One region of the Caballeronia sp. EK genome, then DNA from elsewhere that is predicted to be linked to it. Evidence: predicted binding sites of a transcription regulator. Region 1 holds the regulator's gene; the other holds the start of a gene.
What was found. The regulator LexA, encoded in region 1, represses DNA repair genes until DNA is damaged. The targets are predictions, from matches to a motif close to ACTGTATNNNNATACAGT.

Region 1 (8,901 bases):
CATGTGTCTGAAGAGCGCGTAATGCTGGAACACAAAGCCGACTTGGCGCTCACGCGCGCCGACCGCCGCGACGTCCTCGCCATGCAGCACGACCTGGCCCGCATCGGCGAATTCGAGGCCCGCGATGACCCGCAGGAGCGTGGTCTTGCCGCAGCCCGAAGGCCCGAGCAGCGCGACGAGTTCGCCCGCAGGAAAATCGAGCGTGACGTTGTCGAGCGCGGTGAAATCGCCGAAGCGTTTTTGCAGATTGCGAACGATGATGCTCATGATGTTGTCGGCCTCTTCAATTCTGTGCGGGTGTCCGGGTTTCGCCGATGGCTTGCGACATGCGCCGCTCCGCGAGGAGCTTGAGCGCGAGCGTCACGAGCGCGAGCAGCGCAAGCAGCGACGCCACCGCGAACGCGGCCGAGAAGTTGTATTCGTTGTAGAGAATTTCGACGTGCAGCGGCATCGTGTCGGTCTGGCCGCGGATATGGCCCGACACCACCGATACCGCGCCGAACTCGCCCATCGCGCGCGCGTTGCAGAGAATCACGCCGTAGAGCAGGCCCCACTTCACGTTGGGCAGCGTCACGCGCCTGAAGATCTGCCAGCCGGAGGCGCCGAGCACGTGCGCCGCTTCCTCTTCGTCGTTGCCCTGCGCCTGCATCAGCGGAATCAGCTCGCGCGCGACGAACGGGAAGGTCACGAAGATCGTCGCGAGCACGATGCCCGGCACCGCGAAGATGATCTGCACGTCATGCGCGGCGAGCCACGGACCGAACCAGCCTTGCGCGCCGAAAATCAGCACGTAGATGAGACCGGAGATCACGGGTGAAACCGAGAACGGCAAATCGATGAGCGTGGTCAGGAGCGCCTTGCCGCGAAAGTCAAACTTCGCGATCGCCCACGAAGCGGCCAGCCCGAACACGACGTTCAGCGGCACGGCGATCGCCGCGGTGATCAGCGTGAGCTTGATCGCGGACCACGCATCGGGATCCTTCAGCGACTCGAAGTAATAATCGATGCCCTTCGCGAACGCCTGCACGAACACCGCGACGAGCGGCACGACGAGAAAGAGCGCAAGAAACACGAGCGCGATGCCCGTCAGCAGCCAGCGCACGGCGCGCGGTTCGGTGACGGGATTGAGCCTGCTTGCGCGCACGCGTGCGGCGGCGTGCACCGGAAGCGCTTTGCTGTCGGGCGTACTCATGCGTGACCTCCGCCCGGATGTCCGACATGCAGCGAAGGCCCGGCCGCGACGGCAGGCGCCGCGCCCGTCTTGCTCGTGCGCCGCTGCAGGAACCATTGCAGCGTGTTGATGAGGAGCAGCATCAGGAACGACACGCACAGCATCACGACGGCGAGCGCGGTCGCGCCGGCGTAGTCGTACTGTTCGAGCTTCGTGATGATGAGCAGCGACGTGATCTCGGATTTCATCGGCACATTGCCCGCGATGAAAATCACCGAGCCGTACTCGCCGAGCGCACGCGCGAACGCGAGCGCGAAACCGGTCAGGAGCGCGGGAAACACCGAAGGCAGCACGACGCGGCGAAACGTCAGCCAGCGCGTCGCGCCGAGGCACGCGGCGGCCTCTTCCTGTTCGCGCTCGAACTCCTCCAGCACCGGCTGCACCGTGCGCACGACGAACGGCAAGCCGATGAACGTCAGCGCGACGAGCACGCCGAGCGGCGTGAACGCGACCTTGATGCCGAACGGCGCGAGATATTGCCCGATCCAGCCGTTGCCCGCATAGACCGCGGCGAGCGAGATGCCCGCGACGGACGTCGGCAGCGCGAACGGCAAATCGACGATCGCATCGACGATGCGCTTGAACGGAAACGTGTAGCGCACGAGCACCCACGCGACGAGAAAGCCGAACACCGCGTTGATGAGCGCGCCGCCGAGCGCGGCACTGAACGTGAGCCGATAGGACGCGAGCACGCGCGGCGACGTGACCGCGCGCACGAACTGCGCCCAGTCGAGCGTCGCGGTCTTCGCGAAGGTGGCGGCAAGCGGAATCAGCACCACGAGGCTTAAGTACGCCACCGTGATGCCGAGCGTCAGGCCGAACCCGGGAAGCGCGCTCGGCTTCTTGAATGTGAGGGTCGTCATCCTTGATTGATCCTTTTCTTGCGCCGGGGTTAGGCGCGTCGCTGCTTCGGGGCGCGCGGCGTCATTGACGCGCCGCGTCGCCCGCTCTTTCGCTTACTGCGGTTGATAGATCGAATCGAACACGCCGCCGTCCGCGAAGTGCGTCTTCTGCGCCTTCGTCCAACCGCCGAACGTGTCGTCGATGGTGTAGAGCTTCAGCTTCGGAAACTGCTTCGTGAGTTCAGCGGGCACCTTGTCCGAGCGCGGCCGATAAAAATTGCGCGCGGCGATCTGTTGTCCTTCGTCGCTGTACAGATACTTGAGATAGGCATCGGCGAGCTTGCGCGTACCGTGCTTGTCGACGACCTTGTCCACCACCGCGACCGGCGGCTCCGCGAGAATGCTCACCGACGGCACCACGATCTCGAACTTGTCCGTGCCGAATTCCTTCACCGAGAGGAACGCCTCGTTCTCCCATGCGATCAGCACGTCGCCCTGGCCGCGCTGCACGAAGCTCGTCGTGGCGCCGCGCGCGCCGGAATCGAGCACGCCGGCGTTCTTGTAGAGCTTCGTGACGAAATCCTTGGCGGTCTGGTCGTTGCCGCCCGGCTTGTGCTGCGCATACGCCCACGCCGCGAGATAGTTCCAGCGCGCGCCACCCGAGGTCTTCGGATTCGGCGTGACGATCGACACGCCCGGCTTGGCCAGATCGTCCCAGTCCTTGATGTGCTTCGGATTGCCCTTGCGCACGAGAAACACGATCGTCGATGTGTACGGCGACGCGTTGTCCGGCAGACGCTTCTGCCAGTCCGCGTTGACGAGTCCCTTGGACGCGAGCGCATCGATGTCGTAGGCGAGCGCGAGCGTCACGACATCGGCCTGCAGACCGTCGAGCACCGCGCGCGCCTGTCCGCCCGAGCCGCCGTGCGACTGCTTGAAAGTGACCGTTTCGCCCGTGTCGGCCTTCCACTTTTTCGCGAACGCCTGATTGAAGTCCTGATACAGCTCGCGGGTCGGGTCGTAGGAGACGTTCAGAAACGACGTCTGCGCGAACGCCGACGCAGCCAGCCCGACGCCCGCCGCCGTCAGCGCCGCCGCCGCGAGCACGCGCCGCGCGCCTTTGCCCAATCCCAACTTGATGCTTTGCATTCCCCGTTCTCCGTCTTATCGAATTGACGGAATCAGTCTATCGAGGCGTCTATATGATTAGAAATAATCGTTATTCACTTTTTTATACGTAAAACTGCTAAGAAGCATATTCCTGGGTGGAAGAAGCGACGGTGGCGGCGAAACGCGCCCTCCGCTGCTGCGGGCGGACGAACTTAAAGTAAAGCTTGAAAAGCGCGAAATACTGTATAAAAATACAGTCAACTGTCCATCCATACAGTGCACCCAGGGGCCAGAGCCTGTGACCAAGACATCAAAACTTACCGCGCGGCAGCAGCAGGTCTTCGAACTGATCCAGCGCGCGATCGACCGCACGGGCTTTCCGCCGACGCGCGCCGAGATCGCGGCGGAACTCGGCTTCAGCTCGGCGAATTCGGCCGAGGAGCACTTGCGGGCGCTGGCGCGCAAGGGCGTGATCGAACTCGCGGCGGGCTCGTCGCGCGGCATCCGGCTGCTCGGCGACGCCTCGCGCATCGATCGCTCGGAAGAACTGCCGCATCAGTTCACGCTGCCGCATCAGAGCATCATGCAACTGTCGCTGCCGCTCGTCGGACGCGTCGCGGCAGGTAGCCCGATCCTCGCGCAGGAACACATCTCGCAGCATTACGCATGCGATCCCGCGCTCTTCTCCAGCAAGCCGGACTATCTGCTGAAAGTGCGGGGCCTGTCGATGCGCGACGCCGGCATTCTCGACGGCGACCTGCTCGCCGTGCAGAAGCGCACCGAGGCGAAGGACGGGCAGATCGTCGTCGCGCGTCTGGGCGACGACGTCACGGTCAAACGCTGGAAACGTCGTCCGGACGGGGTCGAACTGATCGCCGAGAACCCGGACTACGAGAACATTTTCGTGCGCTCCGGCAGCGGCGATTTCGCGCTGGAAGGCATCGCGGTTGGCCTGATTCGTTCTGGCGAGTTCTGAAATCTCCACCCGGCAAGGGCGGGGAGCGAAAAGCGCGGGCATATCGTTCGCTCACGTTCAGAAAGAGATAAGAATGGGACAAGAAATGTCCCATTGACATCGCAAGATAGCCTCACCAACCGCTTTAACGCTCAGTCGAGGCGGCTCAAACACAACAAGCATGACGGCCGCCGTGCGCGGTGCGCCGCGGTGCGTCCTATCGTCTGGAGAGTCATCATGGAACGTTTTGCCCGTCTGCTGCCCTTCCGTCAGTTTGGCCGCCTGCGCCATCTGCGCACGCTGATCGCATGCGGCACGCCGCACGCCGAAACCGCCCCCGACCTCTTCGACGACATGCCCGCGCTGCCCTCCCGGCAGCCGGCTTTCGCGCGCGTGTCGCTGAGCAGCACGGTGCACGCGGAGCCGGAACAGCGCGCGCCGGTGCGCGTCTATCGCGGGCAATCGCGCGTGATTCTGGTGGGCAAGATCGACGAAGTGTCGCGCATGATCGACCGTTGCATCGCGGAGGAAGACGCGGGGCTCGCCGGCGGCATCCTCGCCTGAATCGGGGTGGAACGTGAATTCGCGGGATTTATCGCGCACCGGCGTGGTCAATCCCGGATTCACGTTTTGCAAAGAGGCTTCGTCGTCGCATGTCCCGCACTACCCGTTCTGTCGCTACCGCGTTCGTCGTCCTGATTCTCGTCGCGGCGCTCGCTTTTATTTACGCGTCACCTTATATCGCGCTGAATCGCGTGAAACGCGCAGCCGATGCCCGCGACGCGCAGACCGTCAATCAGTACGTGGATTTTCCCGCGTTGCGCGCGAGCCTCAAGGAACAGGTCGGCGCGCTGCTCACGCGCCGCGTCGATATTCAAAAGAGCGGCAATCCGCTCGCAATCATCGGGGCGATGATCGGTGCGGCGCTCGTCGGTCCTCTCGTCGATTCATATGCGACACCGGACGGCGTCGCGGCGATTCTGAACGGCATTCCGCCGCGCGGCGATCCGGGCGAGCAACCGCCGCAAGCCGGAAACGGTGCATCGGCAACGCCGTCGAACGCGCCGGCCTCGGGCGTCACGGCCGCGCAGCAGGCGCCCAGGGAACCGCCACAGACCACCGCCGGTTATCGAAGCCTGAACACGTTCGTCGTCACGTATCAGCACGGCGCCGGAGATGCGCGTTACTCGGCGATCTTTCACCGCTACGGCCTCGTGTCATGGAAGCTCGTCGCGGTCGATCTCAATGGCTGACGATCAGGCGCCGGCTTCGGCCTTGACGGGCTTGGCCGCGTAAGCCGCTTCGTCTTCCGCTTCCGCCGATTCACCCGCCTGACAGACGGCCACGAGAATGCTGCACTTCACGCGGTCGAGCAAGGGCGTGTTGCCCGCGCCCATCCACCAGCGCGCGAGACCGTTGCGGCAACGATGCCCGACCACGACGAGATCGACCTGAAGGCTTTCGGCGAGCGCGGCGATCTCGTCGATCGGATGCCCGAACGCAAAATGTCCCTGCGCCTGAAGACCGCGTTCGCGGAGCCACTCGACGCCTTCCTGCAGAATGTCGCGCGCGGCCTCTTCGAAGCGTCCGCAGGCCATATCGGTTAGCAGTCCGGCGCTCTGCGCGATGCTCGAGCGCATGTCCACCACTGCGAGGACGTGCGTCTCGGCATTCAGATCCAGCGCGAGATTCGCGCCTTGGCGCAATGCCTTGCGACCTTCTCTGGAGCCGTCATAGCAGAGCAGGATTTTTCGGTAGCTTTCCATCATGACCTCCCTGGCCAACTTGCCCTTCGCGCCCGCCCGACGCGACCCGAAGCGCGATTTACCCGCGGCGTTGCTTCATCATCGTGCGTCGCCCCTTGGGTGACAACGCTGGAAAACGCTTACCGACGCGAACATGCTAGCTCGCACCGTGCCAGAACTCCGAACACGCCGACGGACAAGCCTCTGGCACTTTCGGCCGGAACCGGTTCGACGCCCGTCGCACAGGTTTGACACGCGCTCGCCGCACGCGGTTGCACGCCAGGCATCGCCTTGGTGCAATGGATTACACTAGCCCGCTGGATTTCCCCTACGCGATTTTCCTGCGGCACGAATGCATGACTGATCAAACATCACGCGAGTCCGATGAAAGCGGCGCGCCCGCCATCGAGTTCAGCGAAGTAAGGAAGCACTACGGTGAGCGCACCGTGGTCGATGGTCTGTCGTTCGATGTGCGGCCCGGCGAATGCTTCGGACTGCTCGGCCCGAACGGCGCGGGCAAGACGACGACGCTCAAGATGCTGCTCGGCATCACCTCGCCCGATAGCGGCGCGATCCGTCTCGTCGGCGAGCCGGTGCCCGCGCGCGCCCGTTTCGCGCGCGAACGCGTGGGCGTCGTGCCGCAATTCGACAATCTCGATCCCGATTTCACGGTGCGCGAAAACCTGACTGTGTTCGGCCGCTACTTCGGTCTCACCGGCGCGCGCATGGATGCGCTCGTGCCATCGCTCTTGGAGTTCGCGCGCCTGGAGAGCAAGGCCGATGCGCGCGTCGGCGAACTGTCGGGCGGCATGAAGCGGCGTCTCACGCTCGCGCGCGCGCTCGTCAACGATCCAGATGTTCTCGTGATGGACGAACCCACCACGGGACTCGATCCGCAAGCGCGGCATATGATCTGGGAGCGCCTGCGCTCGCTCCTCGCGCGCGGCAAGACCATCCTTCTGACGACGCATTTCATGGAAGAAGCCGAACGTCTTTGCGATCGCCTTTGTGTGATCGAGGAAGGCCGCAAGATTGCCGAGGGACGGCCGCGCGATCTCATCGAATCGGTGATCGGCTCGGATGTGATCGAGATCTATGGGCCCGATCCGCAGGCGCTCGCGGCGGAGCTCGAACCGTTCGTCGAGCGCATGGAAGTGAGCGGCGAAACGCTCTTTTGCTATGTCGACGATCCGCAGCCCGTGCATGCGCGCGTGAAAGGCCGCGCGGACGTGCGCTATCTGCATCGTCCGGCGAATCTCGAAGATGTTTTCCTGCGTCTCACGGGACGTGAGATGGTGGACTGAATCAATGGATACGCTCGAACCATCCCGCATCGGACGAAAACGCGAATCGAAGCGCGCGGAAAATTTCACTCCGCTATCCAGTGCGCTGCCCGCCAATGCGACGCACTGGATGTCGGTGTGGCGGCGCAACTATCTCGTCTGGAAGAAGCTCGCGATCGCCTCGATGATCGGCAATCTCGCCGACCCGATGATCTATCTCTTCGGTCTCGGACTGGGTCTCGGGCTGATGGTCGGGCATGTCGACGGCGTGTCGTATATCGCGTTTCTCGCGGCGGGAACGGCGGCATCGAGCGTGATGATGTCCGCGAGCTTCGAGGCGATGTACTCGGGCTTCTCGCGCATGCACGTGCAGCGCACGTGGGAAGCGATCATGCATACGCCGCTCACGCTCGGCGACATCGTGCTTGGCGAGATCGTATGGTCCGCGAGCAAGTCGGTGCTGTCGGGCGTGGCGATCATGATCGTCGCGGGCGCGCTAGGCTATGCGAGCTTTCCGTCGATGCTGATCGCGCTGCCCGTCATCGTGCTGACGGGACTCGCGTTCGCCAGCACGGCGATGGTCATCACCGCGCTCGCGCCGAGCTACGACTTCTTCATGTTCTATCAGACGCTCGCGCTCACTCCGATGCTGCTGCTATCCGGCGTGTTCTTTCCGATCGCGCAACTGCCCGCGATCGCCCGGCACGTCACGCAGGTTCTGCCGCTCTTCCATGCGGTCGAGCTGATCCGCCCGGCGATGCTCGGCCGCCCGTTCGACGGCGCCGCGCTCCATGTGCTGGTGCTTACCGCCTATGCGGTCGTGCCGTTTTTCCTGTGCGCGTGGCTCTTCCGGCGACGCATGATGAAATGAAAAACGGCGATGGACCGCTGAAGTCCATCGCCGTGTCCGCATCGTCGAAGAAAAAACGCTACTTCACGGGAAACTCGTGATGGCCGCCGAAGCCGAAGCGCATCGCGGAAAGCATGCGCTCGGGGAACGACTCGGCATCGCGCGAGCGGAAGCGCGTGTAAAGCGCCGCCGACAGAACCTGCGCAGGCACCGCTTCCTCGATCGCCGCCTCGATGGTCCAGCGCCCTTCGCCGCTGTCCGCGACTTCCGTCGAGAAGCGTTCGAGCGTGCCGTCGCTGGCGAGCGCGCCCGCGGTCAGATCGAGCAGCCACGACGACACCACGCTGCCGCGCCGCCATACTTCGGCGATATCCGCGAGATCGAGCGTGTAGCGTTCGCCTTCCGCGAGATCCTTCGACTCCTTGTGCCTGAGGATATGGAAGCCCTCGGCATACGCCTGCATCAGGCCGTACTCGATGCCGTTGTGCACCATCTTCACGAAGTGCCCGGAGCCGACCGGCCCGCAGTGCATATAGCCATTCTCGACGCGCGCATCGCGTCCTTCGCGGCCGGGCGTCTGCGGGATGTCGCCGCGTCCGGGCGCGAGTGTCGCGAGAATCGGATCGATCCGCCGCACGATCGCCTCGTCGCCGCCGATCATCATGCAGTAGCCTCGCTCCAGTCCCCAGATGCCGCCCGACGTGCCGACATCGACGTAATGGATGCCCTTCTCGCGCAGCTGCGCCGCGCGGCGGATATCGTCCTTGTAGAAGCTGTTGCCGCCGTCGATGATCACGTCATCTGCGCCGAGGATCTTGTGCAGATCGTCGAGCGTGTCCTCCGTGATCTTTCCGGCGGGCAGCATGAGCCAGACGACGCGCGGCG
Region 2 (8,901 bases), on a different contig from region 1:
CCGCAGCAGCTTATCGCTGGCTTGGCAATCAAGGAGCGGTAGGCAAGCCCGTCGAGCGCTTGATGGAGGCAGTAAGCAGGCTAGAAACTAACTCGCCAGAAAAACGCCGCAACGCCCTTCGCAAAATTGCGACTGAAGTTGCGAACCGCCAGGGCATAAGTGATCCGTTCTCTCGTGGAACGTGGCGCAAAGAAGAGTGACGAGGAACGTTCATGGTTAAGACCAAGCGACCGGGTATCGACGTCACGGTCGTGCAGTTTTTCAAGCCGAAGAGTGTGCCGCATCGAATCGCAGTACCGTCGATCACAACGCCGCTTGTGAAGTCGATACCGGGATTCATAACGGGACTGTCCGGTCATCAACGGCTGAATGGCTTGATGTACGCGCGCCATTACGCTGATGCCAACGAACTCGAAATGATCGTCGTCGATTTGTTGGTTGGCTTCGAGCGTCCCTTGTATCCGAAGGTGATGCCGCCAGAGTCCGTCAAAGATCACGACGTGCTCAATATCATCCGCAGCAACAAGGATCTGATCGAGGTGTTGGCTGGTCACTGGCGCGAGTGGGTCATCGCAAGCGAGGGCAAGAAGGCAGAGCACAAATATGACTGGTCCCGAGCATCGGACTTCGTCGCTCGCCGGCCGGACCTGATAGCCAAGCTGCTGGAGTTGGACGAATTCAAACATGTCCAAATCGTCACGCATCCAGTTATGACGAACTTTAGCGATCAGGCTTTGACAGCAACTTCGTTGCGCGCCGGTTACCCGTTGATCGTTGAAGCGAATGCGCGCTTTCACCCCGATATCGAGGTGACGCTTTGAGTTTGTCGGCTTGGACTGGTGCCGAGCCCAACGGAGTTGGGATGTACAAGTTTTCGAGCAACGAGGTCGAGGCCCGCAACGTCCTCGCGGGTGCGTTTGAGCTTGCGGAGATACGGGTCGCCAACCTCTCGGTCGTGCCGTGGACTTCACCGGTTACGCAAGCTGCCCCGAAGGGAATCTTTCATCTATTGGTCGCGGTGACCGTGGACCGTAGAAATATGGAAAAAGCCCTCTCGATCCTCAGGTCGTACGGCCTGCTCGACGTTCGTGTGCGCTCTGAAGAAGGCACCGTCGAAGGCGCAATCATGCCGGAGTACTACTATGAGGCTCCGCCTTCGCAAGGTATGCGAATGTTTGGCTACGCGGTCCGCGTTGTGAGCACGCTCGTATTCGTTGTTGGGACTATCGCGATCGTCCGCCACTTCGCTTAGGCCGTTTCGCTAGTCTAGGCGACCGCGCAAGGACGGCGGTGTTGCTGCGATAGCGCGGGCTGTGAAGACTTCGACGCTTCAAAGAGTCGGTGCGCTGCGATAGAGTGAGTCACCATTGGATGCAGTCGGCGTTCGCGTCGCTAGAATACGGCGGAACAGAGTCGCCCGAGTAACTTCGAGATCGTCATGTTTGAGCCTGCTCGGTCTTCGCTGGCTTTGCTGAATCACGAACGGAGGCAAGGTATGGATAGCAACCTAGACCCGACGGAAACTGTTCGCGCAGACATGACCGCGCTGTTGCGCAAGATAGTACAGGCGTATCGAGCAGCGAAAACTCCCCAATCGGAGCGTGAGGTTTTACTGCAACTAGGAGCCGCGAGGGAAGCCATGCGTTTGGCCGAACCGCTCGTCGGGACTGCGCACTTTGCCGAGCTTAGCGACCTCGATGTGTCCCAGGCTGAGTTGGCTGAGCTTCTAGCGGAGTATTGGACGCATCTCATGCAGCCTGAAGAGAAGACATTCCTTGCGCGGATACAAAATTGCGCCCTGAGAGCGCAGGTCGTGGATCCAGAGGCAGGCGCGTCGCGGTTTTTCGCTCTTATGCGTGAACTCCAACGCGACAACGATCGCAAGCTCGTGTTGGTATAGCACGCAGTTGTGGAGCGTCTGTGGCGGGCGTTGGCGCGTGGATTGACTAATGATTCGCAAATTTTCCTTCTGGTGCAGTGTGCGCCCCGTAACGGCCGGGAGCCGAGAAAACTAATAGAGATGGGTGAGGCGAAACGACGTGGCAGCCGTGACGAACGAGCTTCCGCAGCGAAAGCACGAGCGCAGCATGGGATAGAGCAAATGCAGGAGTGGGCGAACAGGCCCGTTGACGAAGATCTCTTCCTGTTCTGCACAAACCTCTATACGGCAGCGGCACGCATGACGATGCCAGTAGAGAATCCCGAGGCTAGGCCAATAACTATTGAAGGGATGGGGACGTTCGCCTTCAAGGACATTCCTATGAATCGTGGAATGATGGCTGTGACTAAAGAGCTTATCGACCAAGGCGTCGATGAGCCGACTCGCACGTCAATGTGCTGGCGAGTCATGAATTTCGGCGACGTCCTCAACGAGGGCGAGCGGTTCGCTCGCTGGTTCCGTGCCGGTGACAGGCCGGGTGCAGTCTCTGTCGCAGAGGCACTCATTAGAGCGGGAGCCGTCGCGAAGATCGACTTCTCAAAAGAATCGGCAACGTTCGATATGGACGACGTGGCCCGGCATGCGGCGCAGATCGAGGCGCGGTTAGAATCCGAAGCGAACGACGGCGACGCTTCCGGGGACGAGCAGTAGAAAACCGTCCGTCGGGCGTTCTCTCCCAAGAAAAATCGGCAGGTAAGCGATCATGTCGGCAAGCTACGAGTGGACGGAGTGGCACCTGACCCCCGATGGGTGGATTCGGGGCAGCGAGAAAACGGACTTCGATCGGACCATTGTTGATCCGCCCGGCCAGCGAGTGCTGACCGTGCGATTCATTGATGAAAACAGCGGCTACAGCGCGCATCAATCGCACAGAGAAGAATGGCGCAGTAGCGACGAGGCGGCGGTTCAAGCATTCCTCGAACGATTTGGACCGGCGCCTGCGGCGTTGTGACGGCGGAGGAGGCCGACATGAAGCAGTTTCTGGTTTGCTCATCCGATCAATCGATCTCTCGATCGTTCGGGTATATCGTGGAAGCATCGACCGACAACGAAGCGCGAGAAGTCTACCTTCGTCAGGTGTACGCGAAAGATGAGGTCTTCCGCGAGGCTGTACTCGACCGAGCGATCAACGCGGCGTTCGCCGATCGCTTTTACGTGCAGACGCCGCAGGAAACGTACAGATACAACGAGACCGGACTAGCGTCGGTGACTGATGAGGTCATAGCCGACCGTGTTCGTCAGTTCTTCGCTAGCAAGCCCGACTTGGGCGAGTCCTACTTGGCTTACCTCAACGACGGCGACGAGTCGCGATTGAATGACGACTTCTTCGAATTCGCAGCGGTCCACGGCGACTTCGGAGGCGTTGATGCCCTCGAAATCGCTGCGCTTCCCAAGCTCGAAAACGTTCGATAGGCCGTGGGGACCGGCGCGACGCGGGCTATTGACGTTTGGCGTTCGATAGGGACGCGTTGCCGTGGCGAACTGCCTTATACTGTATAAATGTACAGTATTCGCTAGCCGTTCATGTCCGCTCTCCCGAAAAACATCGAAGAAATCCACCCAAGTCTGTGGAAGGGCAACCAGCTTGCGCGTAGCGTCGGCCGGACGGTGCCGACCGGGTATGACCGGCTCACACGAGAGCTTCCGGGCGGAGGGTGGCCCATTGGTGCACTAGTTGAAGTGATGTTGCAGCAGCCTGGGATAGGCGAGGTGCGTCTTTTGCAACCGGCGCTGACCTCGGTCGCGAAGCGACCCGTCGTCTTGGTGAAGCCGCCGCAGGTGCCGAACGCGGCCGGGCTGTCTTACATTGGAATTCCCGCCGACAAGCTCCTGCGGCTAGAGCCGACGAAGACGGCTGATGCACTTTGGTCAACCGAGCAGATATTGAAGGCCAACACCTGCGGCGCAGTTATTCTTTGGCAGCAACATATCCGAGCCGAATCGCTTCGACGGCTGTCACTTCACGCGCAGTCGTCCGACGTGCTGTTCTTTGTTCTCCGGCCGTTGGCTGCTGCACAAGACACGTCGCCAGCGTCCTTGCGGTTATCGTTGCGGCCGGCAGAGAACGGCGTGCGAATTGAGGTAATTAAACGTAAGGGACCGGTCGGTATCGACCCGTTCGATCTCGTGCTTAAACCGTGGCCGATCTTGCTCAGTCCATATGGGCGCAGTCGTACCGTCCGCGCGATCGAGGCGAAGTTGCAGATTCCAGCAACTGTCGAGGCGTAAGCAAGTGGGCCGCAAATTGCCACGGTTCGAGCCGATCGGCATCGACGAGAGCAGGGTGTTGTGGGTGAAGTATCGCGGCAACCAAGACATCGAGCGCATGCTGCTTGAAATTGCTCATGCACGGCAGGTTTTCGGGCACATCGAAGCATACTTCGTCTCAGTGCAGCGGGTTTGGCAAGCCCAAGACCTAGGCCAGCTCGTAGCGATGGAAAAAATTCGACTTCTGTTGATGGAGGAAAGCCTGCGAACAAAGGCGCTGGCTGGACTCATGCCGCCGCAGAAGAACGAGCCCGATGAGCCTGAAGCCGCGTTGCTAGAATGAAGTCGTGTCCCGCACTACCGTGAATCCGATTGGGCGGGCGCGCACAAGTGGGAACCAGAGACATGGAGAACGGAATGGACGCGTTTTACGCCGCCGACGAGGCTCTTAAGGAAGCGGTGCCCGGCATTGTGGAGCGGCATCGGAGCGCCGGAGTTTTGACTTGGGCACTGCTTCATAGAATCGAGTCAGAGGTTTTCTCCGAGGTTGCTGCCACGGGGAAATATAACGCCCGCATGCTCGGTATGTTGCGCGCACCGGCTGTGCTCGATTATCCGAAAAACGACCAGCCAGTGTCGTTTGAAGGGCACGACGTTGTTCCCTCAGTGTTTCGCGCGATAGACGACGCATGGCGTCGAGGCAACTGATCCGGCAGTAAGCCACGCGAGGCACGGAGGATGCGTGCGCCAGGGATTCCCCGAGCGAGGTGCCCGTGATGGCTCGTCCTCTGAACAAAACAAACTCCGACAAGCGGTCCACGGCACGCGCGAAGCCTCCGGGCGTCGCTTTACTGGCGCCGATCGAGGCGCGGGATTTGATGCTCGCGACGCTGCATCGTGCGCCATTCTCGGAGCATGGCTGGCTCTACGAACTGAAATACGATGGCTTCCGAGTCATGGTGAGGAAGGCCGGAGACCAAGTGGAGCTTGTTTCTCGGCCCGGAAACTCTTTGAATAGATCCTTCCCAGATATCGTCGCGGCGGTCGCCGAGATACCTGGCGATTTCGTGCTCGATGGCGAGTTGACGGTCGATACGCCAACCGGTCGATCGGACTTTGAGCGGCTACGGCAGCGGGCGGTGACGTCGGTCGCGTCGCGCGTTCGAGCGGCAGCGATCGAAGCTCCCGCCCGTCTTTATCTCTTCGACATCATGGCGAGCAATGGACGGGACTTGCGTGGCTTGCCACTGGTCACGCGGAAAGATCATTTGCGAGGGTGCTTCGAGGATACGAAGACGGTCATCTTCGCCAACGGGATCGTCGGGGCCGGCCATTGGGTGTTCGAGCAAGTCGAGCAGCTAGACTTGGAAGGCATGGTAGCAAAGCGCTTGCAATCGACGTATCAACGGGGGCGGTCGTCCGACTGGCGAAAGATCAAATTTTCGGGATACAGCCGGCAAGCCGCGTTAGGATGGGGGAGAGCGCGCTCTACCTCGTAACACGATCCGTATAGACCTAAGAACAATGACCCGATCGACGCCTCGCAGCCCGTGGAAGACGCGCTACTTCTTAGATACCGAATTCACGGATTTTCTCGACTGCAAATTGATTAGTCTCGCGATCGTAGGCGAGGATGGGCGCGAGTTCTACGGCGAGCGCTCCGACTTCCCGCGCGAGACGTGCAGCGAGTTCGTGCGGGCCGCAGTATTGCCGCAGCTAGGCCAATTTCCAGATCGATGCATCACCGCCTCACGGATGCGTGATGAACTGCGCGCGTGGCTCAGCGAGATACCTTTAAAGCCGACGCCTGTCCTCTGCTTCGACTATCACGGCGACCTCGACGTCATGGGCGATCTGCTCGAAGGCGTCATGCCGTGCGGGTGGAAGCAGGAACTTATCGGAAATGGCATCAGCGTAGAGCAGAGGGAAGCATATTTCCGTGAGCACGGCGGACGCCACCACGCGCTGCACGACGCGCGTGCGAATGCGTATGCCTATCTATGAAGGCGAGGGAGCGGACAGCGAAAGGCAATGCTAGGATCCAACCATCACTACGCGCAGAACATCATGCTCGAATATACGGACAAGCTCGTAAGTGTCGTTTCCGCCTGCACGTGCGACCGCTGCCAACGGCGCATGACCCCCGGCGAGCCGGAATGGGACGAGAAGGTGTCGATCTCATACAAGGCGGGCTACTATTCGACCTTCGGTGACGGACGGAAGATCGAGGTCGATCTTTGTCAGCACTGTTTCAAGGAAACCCTCGGGACGTGGGTGCGAGCGACGCCGACAGACGACGTCATCTAAACTTGCACGAACGAGAGACGTCTGTGGAAGCAAACCCAATGTCAAAACCTTCAATAACAAAAACGCCGGCATCCGACTTCGAGAACTTGGTGCGCAACGGCATCGACTTTCTCGAAAAAGCCATGTCGCAGCTTGATAGTGACCCGAAGCACTCGGTCATCAATTTCTATACTGCGGTCGAAATTTTTCTCAAGGCCCCCCTTGTTTACGAGCACTGGACGCTAGTGGTTCTTGACCGAGATATGAACCGGCAGCAATACGAGGCCGGCGATTTCCTTTCGGTATCCTTTGAAGTTGCCTGCGCACGTTTGGGGGCAACACTGTGCAACCCACTGAAGAGTGGCGCCAAAGATGCATTTGATCGGGTTCGCAAGCACCGCAATCGCATGGTTCATTTCTACCATGGCGGCATCGATGGCAAGCAGCGGGATGAGATCAAGTTGGAACAAGCACAAGCTTGGTTTGAATTGAACAGGTTCGTTACGGACACTTGGCGTGACCAGTTCAAGCCGTTCGCACATGAGTTCCGTCGCATGGAGCACAGCTTGATTGCGAATAATCACTATGCTCAGGCCAAGTACGAGCACTTGAAGCCGAAGATCGAAGGGCTGCAAAGGGGCGGACGGACATTCGAGATATGTCCACTATGCGGCACCCAAGCCTACCAGGTTGAAGAGGAAGCTCCCCGCCTGACCTACTGCCATTGCTTGGTGTGCTTCCACAACGAAAAACGGCTTCAGGTTACTTGCCCTGAGTGCGGTGACGAAGATCAATACGCTGAGCCTGATGAGGGTTTTAGCTGCACGAAGTGCGACTGCGAAATCTCGGGACAACACTCCCTCTTCGATCTGCTGGATCAGAATCAATCCCGTGGCACGAAGGACGACATTGACTCCGACACGCCTGCGAATTGCGACGAGTGTCAAAGCTACCATTCAGTCTGCGAGTTCGAAGGCGGGTACCTTTGCACAAACTGCTTCGCTTACTTCGAAGCGCTTGGCCGATGTGGCTGGTGCAATGAGTACATGACGGGTGATGATGAAGACACTTACGTGACCGGATGCGAACACTGCGAAGGGTACGCACAACACCATGCGGATGATTGATCCTCTTTGGACCGCACAGACTGGTGAGTAGCGAGAGCCGTCGCGGAGCCGTATCACTAGAAGTTGCTGGCAAGCCAAGCCTTCGCCTGCGCACCTTTTTGTAGGGGTTTGGTTAGGCAAATGGAGCAGACCGGGCGAGGCGACGCCATGCTACGGTGTGGTAGCAAATGGTAGCCTGAGCCGGTTTGCGTAGGACTGTGGGGCGCGGTACGCGCGTTTCAGTCGTCCATGATTAAAGCGTGCGCACCGGCCGTGAGAGGCATCAGCAGCAGCGGGCGTAAAGGCTGCACATCCGCAAACTATGTCTTTGGGTCACAATGCAACTGAGAGATCTTCCCGTGAACATAAAAGTCGGAACTGCGTCATGGACTGACCCGACGCTAATTGCTAGCAAGCGCTTCTATCCGCCAGGGTGCACGAGCGCGGAAGCACGTCTGCGCTTCTACGCCAGCCAGTTCCCGCTAGTGGAAGTTGATTCGAGCTACTACGCAATGCCGAGTGCGTCGAACTCCGTTTTATGGGTTGAGCGTACGCCCGAGCACTTCACTTTCAACATAAAGGCGTTCAGGCTGTTCACCGGGCATCAAACGGACCGTACAAAGCTGCCTAAGGACATACAGGCCGCGCTTCCACCTAGCGACAAGAAAAACCTGTACTACAAGGATACGCCGGGCGAAGTGCTCCAAGAGCTTTGGAGGCGATACATCGACGCGATCAAGCCGCTAAAGGATGCGGGCAAGCTTGGTGTCGTTCACTTCCAGTTCGCCCCTTGGGTCATCAACAGCACGGAAGGACGGGCACACGTTGGGCACTGCGCCGACGTGATGGAGGGCTACACGCTCGCTGCAGAGTTCCGGCACAAGTCATGGTTCTCAGAGAAGGGCCGCGTGAGCACGCTAGCCATGGAACGCGAGCGCGGATTCGTCAACGTTGTGGTCGATGAGCCGAACACGTCGGCTAATTCGATACCGGCCGTGTGGGAGGTGACGAACCCCAAGCTCGCTCTCATTCGCCTGCATGGGCGCAATCACGAGACATGGAACATCAAAGGCGCGACGGCCGCGTCGTCGAGGTTTAACTACGACTACAGCGACGAAGAGCTTGGTGAGCTTGCCGGGCGGATCATAGAGCTTAATAAATCCGTCGAACTAACGCACGTTGTCTTTAACAACAATATGGAAGATCAGGGGCAGCGGAATGCCAAAAGCTTGATAGCGATTATCGGGGGTAGCGCAATAGGTCCGGGTTCTCCCAAAACGTTGTAGCTTCGGCCGGTAGGCACGAGGTGCTTTATCCGCAAGATTTGGCCTAAAATTCCTGCCAGGATGAAACAAAAGCCGC

Region 2: a site for LexA is predicted at 3,431-3,448, ahead of imuA (translesion DNA synthesis-associated protein ImuA). Genes of this name have one in related genera too.

What each region holds. Positions count from the first base shown of each region.
Region 1 is NZ_JACSUE010000003.1:447,897-456,797, forward strand. Features, by position in the region: gene IAG25_RS10715 (sulfate/molybdate ABC transporter ATP-binding protein) at 1-267, opposite strand, end outside; gene cysW (sulfate ABC transporter permease subunit CysW) at 284-1,192, opposite strand; gene cysT (sulfate ABC transporter permease subunit CysT) at 1,189-2,094, opposite strand; gene IAG25_RS10730 (sulfate ABC transporter substrate-binding protein) at 2,188-3,222, opposite strand; gene lexA (transcriptional repressor LexA) at 3,482-4,159, shown strand; gene IAG25_RS10740 (hypothetical protein) at 4,376-4,702, shown strand; gene IAG25_RS10745 (DUF2939 domain-containing protein) at 4,792-5,391, shown strand; gene IAG25_RS10750 (universal stress protein) at 5,395-5,904, opposite strand; gene nodI (nodulation factor ABC transporter ATP-binding protein NodI) at 6,240-7,187, shown strand; gene IAG25_RS10760 (ABC transporter permease) at 7,192-8,037, shown strand; gene gnd (phosphogluconate dehydrogenase (NAD(+)-dependent, decarboxylating)) at 8,096-8,901, opposite strand, start outside.
Region 2 is NZ_JACSUE010000015.1:31,518-40,418, forward strand. Features, by position in the region: gene IAG25_RS32570 (hypothetical protein) at 1-200, shown strand, start outside; gene IAG25_RS32575 (hypothetical protein) at 213-821, shown strand; gene IAG25_RS32580 (hypothetical protein) at 863-1,252, shown strand; gene IAG25_RS32585 (hypothetical protein) at 1,439-1,900, shown strand; gene IAG25_RS32590 (hypothetical protein) at 2,102-2,590, shown strand; gene IAG25_RS32595 (hypothetical protein) at 2,643-2,891, shown strand; gene IAG25_RS32600 (hypothetical protein) at 2,909-3,352, shown strand; gene imuA (translesion DNA synthesis-associated protein ImuA) at 3,464-4,168, shown strand; gene IAG25_RS32610 (hypothetical protein) at 4,173-4,490, shown strand; gene IAG25_RS32615 (DUF2471 family protein) at 4,565-4,855, shown strand; gene IAG25_RS32620 (ATP-dependent DNA ligase) at 4,924-5,646, shown strand; gene IAG25_RS32625 (3'-5' exoribonuclease) at 5,672-6,151, shown strand; gene IAG25_RS32630 (hypothetical protein) at 6,179-6,454, shown strand; gene IAG25_RS32635 (hypothetical protein) at 6,493-7,560, shown strand; gene IAG25_RS32640 (DUF72 domain-containing protein) at 7,899-8,825, shown strand.